DNA from 2 places in the Lacticaseibacillus salsurivasis genome. Region 2 is predicted to be linked to the other one. Evidence: riboswitches for the same ligand, from Rfam matches in the RefSeq annotation. Region 2 holds a riboswitch; the other holds the start of a gene.
The links. A riboswitch is a leader RNA that binds a small molecule or an ion and turns the genes downstream of it on or off. The one in region 2 is predicted to bind lysine.
Positions count from the first base shown of each region.

Region 1: another riboswitch for lysine. It lies ahead of dapD (2,3,4,5-tetrahydropyridine-2,6-dicarboxylate N-acetyltransferase); the one in region 2 lies ahead of AAA927_RS02455 (ABC transporter permease subunit).

Region 1 is NZ_BTTP01000002.1:229,611-234,035, forward strand. Features, by position in the region: gene AAA927_RS03360 (hypothetical protein) at 1-3, shown strand, start outside; gene rpiA (ribose-5-phosphate isomerase RpiA) at 84-773, shown strand; gene AAA927_RS03370 (aspartate kinase) at 967-2,331, opposite strand; lysine riboswitch at 2,438-2,613, shown strand; gene dapD (2,3,4,5-tetrahydropyridine-2,6-dicarboxylate N-acetyltransferase) at 2,689-3,405, shown strand; gene AAA927_RS03380 (N-acetyldiaminopimelate deacetylase) at 3,630-4,425, shown strand, end outside.
Region 2 is NZ_BTTP01000002.1:37,056-41,480, forward strand. Features, by position in the region: gene AAA927_RS02450 (amino acid ABC transporter ATP-binding protein) at 1-74, opposite strand, end outside; gene AAA927_RS02455 (ABC transporter permease subunit) at 86-1,666, opposite strand; lysine riboswitch at 1,826-2,001, opposite strand; gene AAA927_RS02460 (mannose/fructose/sorbose PTS transporter subunit IIA) at 3,040-4,017, shown strand; gene AAA927_RS02465 (PTS mannose/fructose/sorbose transporter subunit IIC) at 4,052-4,425, shown strand, end outside.

The DNA of each region.
Region 1 (4,425 bases), 190 kb from region 2:
TAAAGCCGCTGCCGCTTGACAGCACTAAACCCGCTCGCTAAAGTCAAGAGAGAAGCTTTGACATCACCATTTAGGAGGCAATCATGGCGACACAAGACGAACTCAAGCAACAAGCAGCAACGCAGGCCGCGGCGATGGTGCAGCCAGACACAGTCCTCGGCGTCGGCACCGGCTCCACCGTGGCGTTTTTCATTGATGCGCTAGGCGCCCGCAACCGGCAGACACCGCTGAATCTGAAAGCCATTGTCACCACCTCGAACCGCAGCCACCAGCAGCTGGAGGCTAATGGTTTTACGGTGAGTGAGCTGGCAGCGGTCGACCATGTGGATCTGTGCATTGATGGCGCTGACCGCGTTGACCATGACCTCAACGGCATCAAAGGCGGCGGCGGGGCGCTGACACTTGAGAAAAATGTGGCCATCAACGCCACTCACAATGTCTGGATTGTCGATCAAAGCAAAGTAGTGGACCGGCTGGGCGGTTTTCCGCTGCCCGTAGAGGTCCTGCCGGTATCCTGCGAGCAGAACTTCCGCCGCTTTGACCAACTGGCGCTGCAGCCGCAGTACCGCCTGAACGACGACGGCTCGCGTTATGTCACGCATTATGGCAATTACATCATTGACTTGGCTGTCGATCCGCTGCCAATTCCGGCTGGGCTCGCTGCCTTACTCGATCAGACGGTCGGGGTCGTGGAACACGGGCTGTTTTTGAACATGACCGATGAAGTGCTGATTGCTACGCCAGAAAAAATTGAACACTGGACGCGCCAGTAAGCGCGGAATCAAAGTGATTGAGACATTATTTGAGACGAGGATAGGCACAGGACTATTCCGGAACAGTACGAGCCAAAATGCGACGCCCTAGCCGTATAAGCCAACCGGCCTGCAAAACCTAAGTTCAGGTTTTACAGGCCGGTTGGCTTATACTCTGGGCTAAAATCGCATTTTGTCTCAGCCTCTTTTGCGTTTAGGCTTGGTGGTTACTGCTTAAGCCATAGATGGCCTGCACCGCGGCTTGGGCTTGCGCGTTCGGCACCGCCAGCATCAAACTGATGCGCGAGGCGCCTTGGTTGATGACAGCCGGGGTGACGCCGGCGTCAGCCAAGGCCACCATGATGCGCGGCACTAGGTCGATGCTGGCGTAAAGGCCTTCGCCGACGACCATCACAATTGCGAGATCATCCAGCCATTCCAAGGTGTCAGGCTGAATTTGGGCTTGGACTTCTTCGGTGATGGCTTGCTGCTTGGCGGCGGTTAGTTCGTGTTTGTCGATGATGACAGTGAGGTCGTCGATCCCACTGGGCATATGTTCATAGGGCACGCCGTAGTTGGACAAAATCTGGAGCAGCTTCAAGGTGAAGCCAACCTGGGCGTTGATTAAGTAGCGGTGCAAGTACAGTGCGGTGAAATCCTTCTTGGCGGCGACCCCGGTGATGTGGTGGTGATGCTTAACGTTTTTCGTGGGTGAAATCAGCGTGCCCGGGGCAGTGGGGTCGTTGGTGTTTTTGATATTGACGCAAATATTGGCTTCAATCACGGGAATTAAGGCTTCATCATTGAACACGGAAAAGCCGGCATACGCTAGTTCCCGCATTTCTCGGTAAGTCACGGTGTTGATGGCGCGGGGCGTCTTGACCAGGTGTGGATCAGCGGCGTAAACCCAGGAGACATCGGTGAAATTCTCGTACAAGTCGGCGTGTAAACCGCGGGCGAGAATTGAACCAGTAATGTCCGAGCCGCCTCGCGGGAAAGTGACGATGCGCTGTTTTGCATCGAAGGCATAAAAGCCTGGCACCACAATGTATTCTGCTGGGCCAAGGCTGAATTGGGCCAGGTTGCGGTAGGTTTGCGGATCGACTTGCACGTGACCTGGCGCGCCAGCGAGCACAATCCCCAGCGTTTGGGGACTGACAAAGCGGACAGGCAGGCCCTGCGCCTTCAGTACGGCGGCCACCAGTTGGGCGTTCATATGCTCACCTTGGGCCATGAACGCATCCCGCAGGTAAGCTGCGCTGCTGTAGGTTTGTTGGGTCAAGCCGATTAGGTGCGCCCGTAGTTTGGCCACCACGTCTTCGGTTAAGGCAAAGTGGGTTTGAATTTCACTGTACCGGGCCAAAATCACGTCAATCAGCGGCAAGGGGTCCTGCCGGCCGAGCACGGCATCGGCCAGCTGCTTCAGCAGGTCGGTGACTTTGGTGTCACCGGCGTGGCGTTTGCCTGGGGCGGAGACCACAATCACGCGGCGCTGCGCATCGGCTTGAACAATGCGGCTGACTTTTTCCAGCTGGGCGCCGGTGGCCAAAGAGGAGCCCCCAAACTTAATGACTTTCATAATTTTCTCGCTCTTTTCTCATCAATTGGCTTAAAATTAGCGAAGCGTTCGGATTTTGTCAAGGGTTGACGGTGTCTAGTTATAATTGTATTCTAAGCTTAATCAAATAACTGATAGAGGTTGCGGTCGCCATGAGTACCTTATCCAAGCCCTGACACGGGCAGTGCGGATAAGCGAAAGGGAACACCGCCGAAATCCGCTGGTGGGTGTTGCCACTGGCGGGTTGGGCTACTGGAGAAGATCCGGTGGACTGTCGCAGTCATGCGGGGCGCTATCGTTAATCAATGGTCATTTGACGTCCATCTGGTGAGCGAAACTGCGCACCAGATGGACGTTTTTAATCTAGGAGGAAAGTTTATGCCAGCGCCATTTAATGCCGAACAAATCATCGATTACATTGCCAATGCCCCGAAAACCACGCCGCTGCATGTCACGCTGGCTGGCGATATGGCTAAGTTGAGTCCAGTACCAGCAGGCGTGCAGGCCTTTTTCGAGACTAAAACCGGTCAGCTGTACGGGGATGCTGGCGTGATCAAACCGTGGTTGACCGCCAACCAAGCAACCTTGACCACCATTCGGGTTGAAGCGCTTGGCCGTAACACCGGCGTCCCGATGCTCGACATCAGCACGGTGAACGCCAGGATTGAACCTGGCGCCATTATTCGCGAACATGTCACGATTGATGACAATGCCGTCATCATGATGGGCGCCATTATCAATATCGGGTCCAAAATCGGGGCCGGGACCATGATCGACATGGGCGCCGTGCTGGGCGGACGCGCCACGGTCGGCCAACATTGCCACATTGGCGCCGGCGCGGTGCTGGCCGGGGTGGTGGAACCCGCTAGTGCGACGCCAGTCATCATTGAAGACGATGTGCTGGTTGGCGCCAACGCCGTGGTGATTGAAGGGGTGCATGTCGGCCAAGGCGCTGTCGTGGCCGCCGGCGCGATTGTGATTGACGATGTGCCAGCCGGCGCTGTTGTGGCCGGGGTACCAGCCAAAATCATCAAGATGAAGGATGATAAAACCGCGAGCGAAACCGGGTTGATTGACGCTTTGCGGAAATTGTAGGCTGCCAACCAGGCTGCGGAGCTGGGCGCCCTTAGCCCGACAGATAACCTAGCTTATGGCATTGCCGCCGTTTTTTGGCGGCGAGGTCACAAGCGTAGTTAGCTGCTCGGGCGATGCCCAGCGCAGCGTGACTAACCAGGCTGCGGTGAACAATTGCCTTGGCCTGCCGAGAAGCTGTTTCCTGCATCACTAACCGTCATCATTTTTCCTAAGAAAGGCCGCTTATGTCAGCATTCACCGAATCCGAACTGATTCAAATCCGCCGCCACCTCCATCAAATACCGGAGCTGGCGCTACAGGAAACCCAAACCCAGGCTTATCTGGAACAAGTCATCAATGATTTAAATTGCCCGTGGCTGACCATTAAACACGTGCCCGCAGTGCCAACCGCGCTGTTGGTCCGCCTGCAAGGCACTGCACCAAGCCGCACCATTGGCTACCGCACCGATATTGATGCACTGCCAGTCACAGAAGAGACCGGCTTGCCGTTTGCCTCTCAGCATGCCGGTGTGATGCACGCGTGCGGCCATGATATCCATATGACCGTGGCGCTAGGTGTGCTGGCCCATTTTGCCAGCGTTCAGCCGCGCGACAGCTTGCTGTTTTTCTTCCAGCCCGCGGAAGAAGCGGAGTATGGCGGCAAACGAGTCTTCGATGCCGGGGCCTTTACCGGCGACTGGCGGCCCGACGAATTTTACGGACTGCACGATGATCCGCAGCTACCAGCTGGCCAAATTGCTACGCGCATGGGCACCTTGTTTGCCGGCACCACGGAAATCCACGTCACGTTCACTGGCAAAAGCGGTCATGCTGCTTTTCCCCAAAAGGCCAATGATGCAATTGTGGCGGCAGCGGCGTTCGTCATGCAGGTGCAAACCATCGTTGCGCGCAATGTGGATCCGGTCCGCGGTGGGGTGGTGACGCTGGGCACCTTCCATGCCGGTACCATCGGCAATGTCATCGCCGGCAGTGCCCATTTGGACGGGACCATCCGCGCCTTTCGCCAGAGCGATATTGAAA
Region 2 (4,425 bases):
TTGATATCACTGAGGACTTCATGGGTCCCAAACGTTTTCTTCAAATTACGGACTTCAATAATGGGTTCTGTCATGAGGAGCCTCCTTACTTAATCGTTGGGGTAACAACTTGCATCTGGTTATTTTCCACATTGTAGTTCTTCGGGCCATCGAGGCGCTTTTCAATCAAGCGGAACAGGCGACTGATGGTGAAGGTCATGATCAGGTAAATGGCACTGACGATCAGGTAAGTGTGGAAGAACTGGAAGCTTTGCCCAGAAATGGTTTCCCCAGTGAAGAACAGTTCGGAAACGGAGATGACCGACAGCACTGAGGTGTCCTTGATGTTGACGATAAATTCGTTGGTGACGGCAGGCAGACTGTTGCGAATGGCTTGCGGCAAAATCACCTTGGTCATGGTTTGCCAATGGGTCATGCCCAGCGCGTGCGCCGCTTCGAATTGGCCTTCGTCGACGGAAATAATCCCACCGCGCATGATTTCGGCGATATAGGCGCCAGTATTGATGGACACAATCACCAGCGCGGCCAGCGTTTTATCCATATTGATGTGCATCACTTGCGCGGCGCCATAATACAGCACGGCGGCCTGCACGATCATTGGGGTACCGCGGAACACTTCAATATAAACTGACAGCAGCCAGTTGCCGACTGCCAGCAGGCCGCGTTGCGCGGCCTTTTTCTGCCGGGGAATGGTGCGAATCACACCGACTAGCAGGCCAATGATAAAGCCAACCAGTGTACCGACCAAGGCCAACAGCAGGGTCATGCCGGTCCCGCGCAGCAACATCGGGCCATATTGCTTCAAAATGGCCAGGAGCCAGTTGCCTTGCTTGTCAGTGGTGGGCTGATTCGCTACGGCCTGGTCCATCAAGTGATTGCGCTCGGTGGTGGAAATTTTGGCTAGCGTTTCGTTGATGGTAGCTTTGTCAGGATCGCCTTTGCGCAGCCCAATCGCCAAATCCACGTCGGCGGGGTCAGTCTTGAAGCCATTCGCCTTGCTGAATTTGAGATAGGTCAAATTCGGGTTGGCATCCTGAGCCGTGATGCCTTCTGGGACTTCGGAGACATAGCCGTCGATGGTACCAGACTCCAGCGCCACCCGCATGGCAGGGAAGTTGTTCATCGCGGTTTCCTTGATGACGCCTTTCATTTGCTTGATCGCTTGATAATGGAAGGTGGACAGTTGGGCAGTGATTTTGGCGCCTTTGAAATCATTGATGCTCTTGGCTTTAGCCCATTTGCTGTCGCGGCGTACGACCACGGTCAGCCTGCTGGCATAGTAGGTGCTGGAAAAGTCGATGGTTTTGCGCCGTTCCGCGGTCGGGGACATGCCCGCGATAATGGCGTCAATTTTGCCAGAGGTCAAAGCCGGGGACAGACCATCCCAGTCAGTTTTGACCACGACCACCTTTTTGCCCAAGGCTTTGGCGACTTTTTTCGCCATCTGCACGTCGTAACCGTTGGCGTAATCTTGCGAACCCTGGATTTTCACGGCACCGTTAGCGCTGGTGCTTTGCGTCCAGTTGAATGGCGCGTAGCCGGCTTCCATGCCGACTTTGAACGTGCCGTTATCCGCGGCATGCGTGGTTTGGACTGGCCAAGCGAGCCCCAACGCCGCAATCACGGTCGCCCCCAAAGCTAGCAGGCGACGGTTAAAACCCTTCATCATGTGAAAAACTCCCTTCAAATTGGCCTTGTTGCCAAGACCAGACATCGGGAAATAGAGTGCTCGCTCAGCTGACTGAGCGGTCGGTACCGTTTCGGCCCAACAAAAAAGGTCGACCCGTAGCAAACAAAGGTCGACCGATGATTTCAGTGGTTAAACCAGAATCATAGCGCTCCGAAGCAAGATGCTTCGACAGTCCAGGAGCTATTCGCCCTCTGGCCCAACTGACCAGCGCCCTTGATGAGCTGGTCAATTTCGGCGGATTCGCTTACGGCTGATTCAACGTGGTCAGGCACTCCTCAGCGTTCGTCTTCTCCGCGACCTCTATTTCGTAGTGGTAAATTCAATTGTCGAGCTCTACTGTACTGACTGGCGCCACCGTTGTCAAGGGGCGAATGGCCGTCGCAGGGCGGGTGGTGCGGCGCCGGGGCGCGGCACTCCAGCTGCGGGGGACGGCTGGAGCCGAAATACGGTCTCCAGCCTCAAAGGTGAGCCAGCATCGCGCTAACGCGCTCAACGCTGTCTCGCCTTTGCCCCCAGTTCACCCAGGAGCTGCCTGCTGCGCAGTCACCTCGTGGGCGAACTGATTCGCGGCTGGACCACCGTGCCCCTCTGCCTTCCCACCCACCCTGCTAAATAACAGTAGTGGCTAAAAGGAAAGCGTGTGAACGGTGGGGATGACTGATTTGACTGGTTTTGAGAAACACAATCGGTTTAGGTCGGTTTGCGGTCGGAAAACCAAGCGTAGCCTCGTCCGTCAGACAGTTACCTACGTCCAGCGATGGCTTAGCGTCGCGGCTTTGATTAACTTGGCGATCAAGGCAATGATCAGGAGCGCGCTGTTCACGCGTTGGGTAGTGGTATAGATGAAAAGTATAGACTAAATTTGCAATTTCTATGCGTTCTAATTTAGATGATAAGCAATTTTTCGCCATTAGTGCACAATGTAAAAATCACTGAAAGCGCTTTTAAAATCAGCAAACCAATTGCTCAAAATAGGCCTACCAAAGCGTCAATTTTCATAGCTAATGTTAAAATAAGTATGGTGTTAAGACAGAAACCCAAGCTGAGAAAAGGTGGTTAATTGCTCGACAAATCACGATGCAACGCGAACAAGCCGCTTTACATCAGGAGTTAGCTATTCTCGTGAAAAATAAAAAAATTTTTGAAAAACTTTTACCCAATTGAATACCGATATTCAGGAACTTTCATGAAAACGCTCCGCTTTTTCAGGGGTTGTTTGTTGCAATTACCCAGAGTTTTGGGCATACTAACCTCTGGATGAGTTTATGCGCTGAACTGTCGAACCGGTTTCAGACAAATGAGAGCGCATACTGTGTCCCGAATAAAATAAATACAGGAGGCGACAAACAATGGTCGGAATCATCCTTGCCAGCCACGGTAATTTTGCCAGTGGCATTATGCAATCAGGTTCGATGATCTTCGGTGAGCAGGAAAACGTGCAAGCAGTCACGTTCCAGCCCAATGAAGGCCCAGACGATCTGAAGGCGCATCTTCAGGAGGCCGTTGCCAAGCTCGACTCAGACGAACAAGTCTTGTTCCTTATTGATTTGTGGGGCGGTTCACCCTTCAACCAAGCCAATGGGTTGTTTGAAGACCACAAAGATAAGTGGGCAATTGTGACTGGGTTGAACCTGCCAATGCTGATTGAAGCTTACGGTTCCCGTTTGTCCATGGATTCAGCACAAGAAATCGCCGCTCACATCATTGAAGCGGGCCGCGATGGGGTCAAAATTAAGCCCGAGGACCTTGAACCGAAGACGGAAACAGCAGCTCCTGCTGCCGCTGCGCCAGCAGCGAAAGGCGGGCGGCCAGGCAGCTTGACTTATGTCTTGGCGCGCATCGACTCGCGGCTTTTGCATGGTCAGGTGGCCACTGCTTGGAGTAAGTCGGTTAACCCGACGCGGATCATCGTGGTTTCAGACAGTGTCGCGCATGACAAGCTGCGTAAGCAGTTGATCACCGATGCGGCGCCAGCTGGGATCAAGGCGCACGTTATCCCTATCGCTCAGATGATCAAAATCGCCAAAGACGATCAGCATTTCGGCGGCGAACGGGCATTGCTATTATTTGAAACGCCAGAAGACGCACTGAAGGCCATCGAAGGCGGCGTACCGCTGAAGACCCTGAACGTCGGCTCAATGGCGCACTCGGTGGGTAAAGTCCAACCGAACAAGGTCTTGGCCTTTGACCAAACCGATATTGATACCTTCAAAACTTTGAAGGAAAAGGGTGTGTCCTTTGATGTCCGGAAGGTCCCAGGTGACCAGCCAGACAACATGGATGCCATCCTCAAAAAGGCGCAAGATGCGCTGAACGCACAGAAATAATCGACATTCCTAACATTAAAGGGAGGATACACTAATGAGTTTGAACTTTATTCAAATCATCTTGGTCCTCATCGTGGCATTCTTAGCTGGGGTTGAAGGGATTCTTGACGAATTCGAATTCCATCAACCAGTTATTGCATGTACGTTGATTGGCCTGGTGACCGGCCAGCTCGTCCCTTGCCTGATTCTAGGTGGGACGCTGCAGATGATTGCTTTGGGTTGGGCGAACGTTGGGGCCGCGGTGGCGCCTGATGCCGCCCTGGCTTCTGTTGCTTCTGCTATTATTTTGGTTTTGGGCGGCCAGGGCCGCGCCGGGGTTAACTCTGCGATTGCGCTGGCGGTACCGCTGGCCGTTGCTGGCTTGCTTTTGACCACCTTGGTGCGGACGATTGCCACGGCGATTGTGCA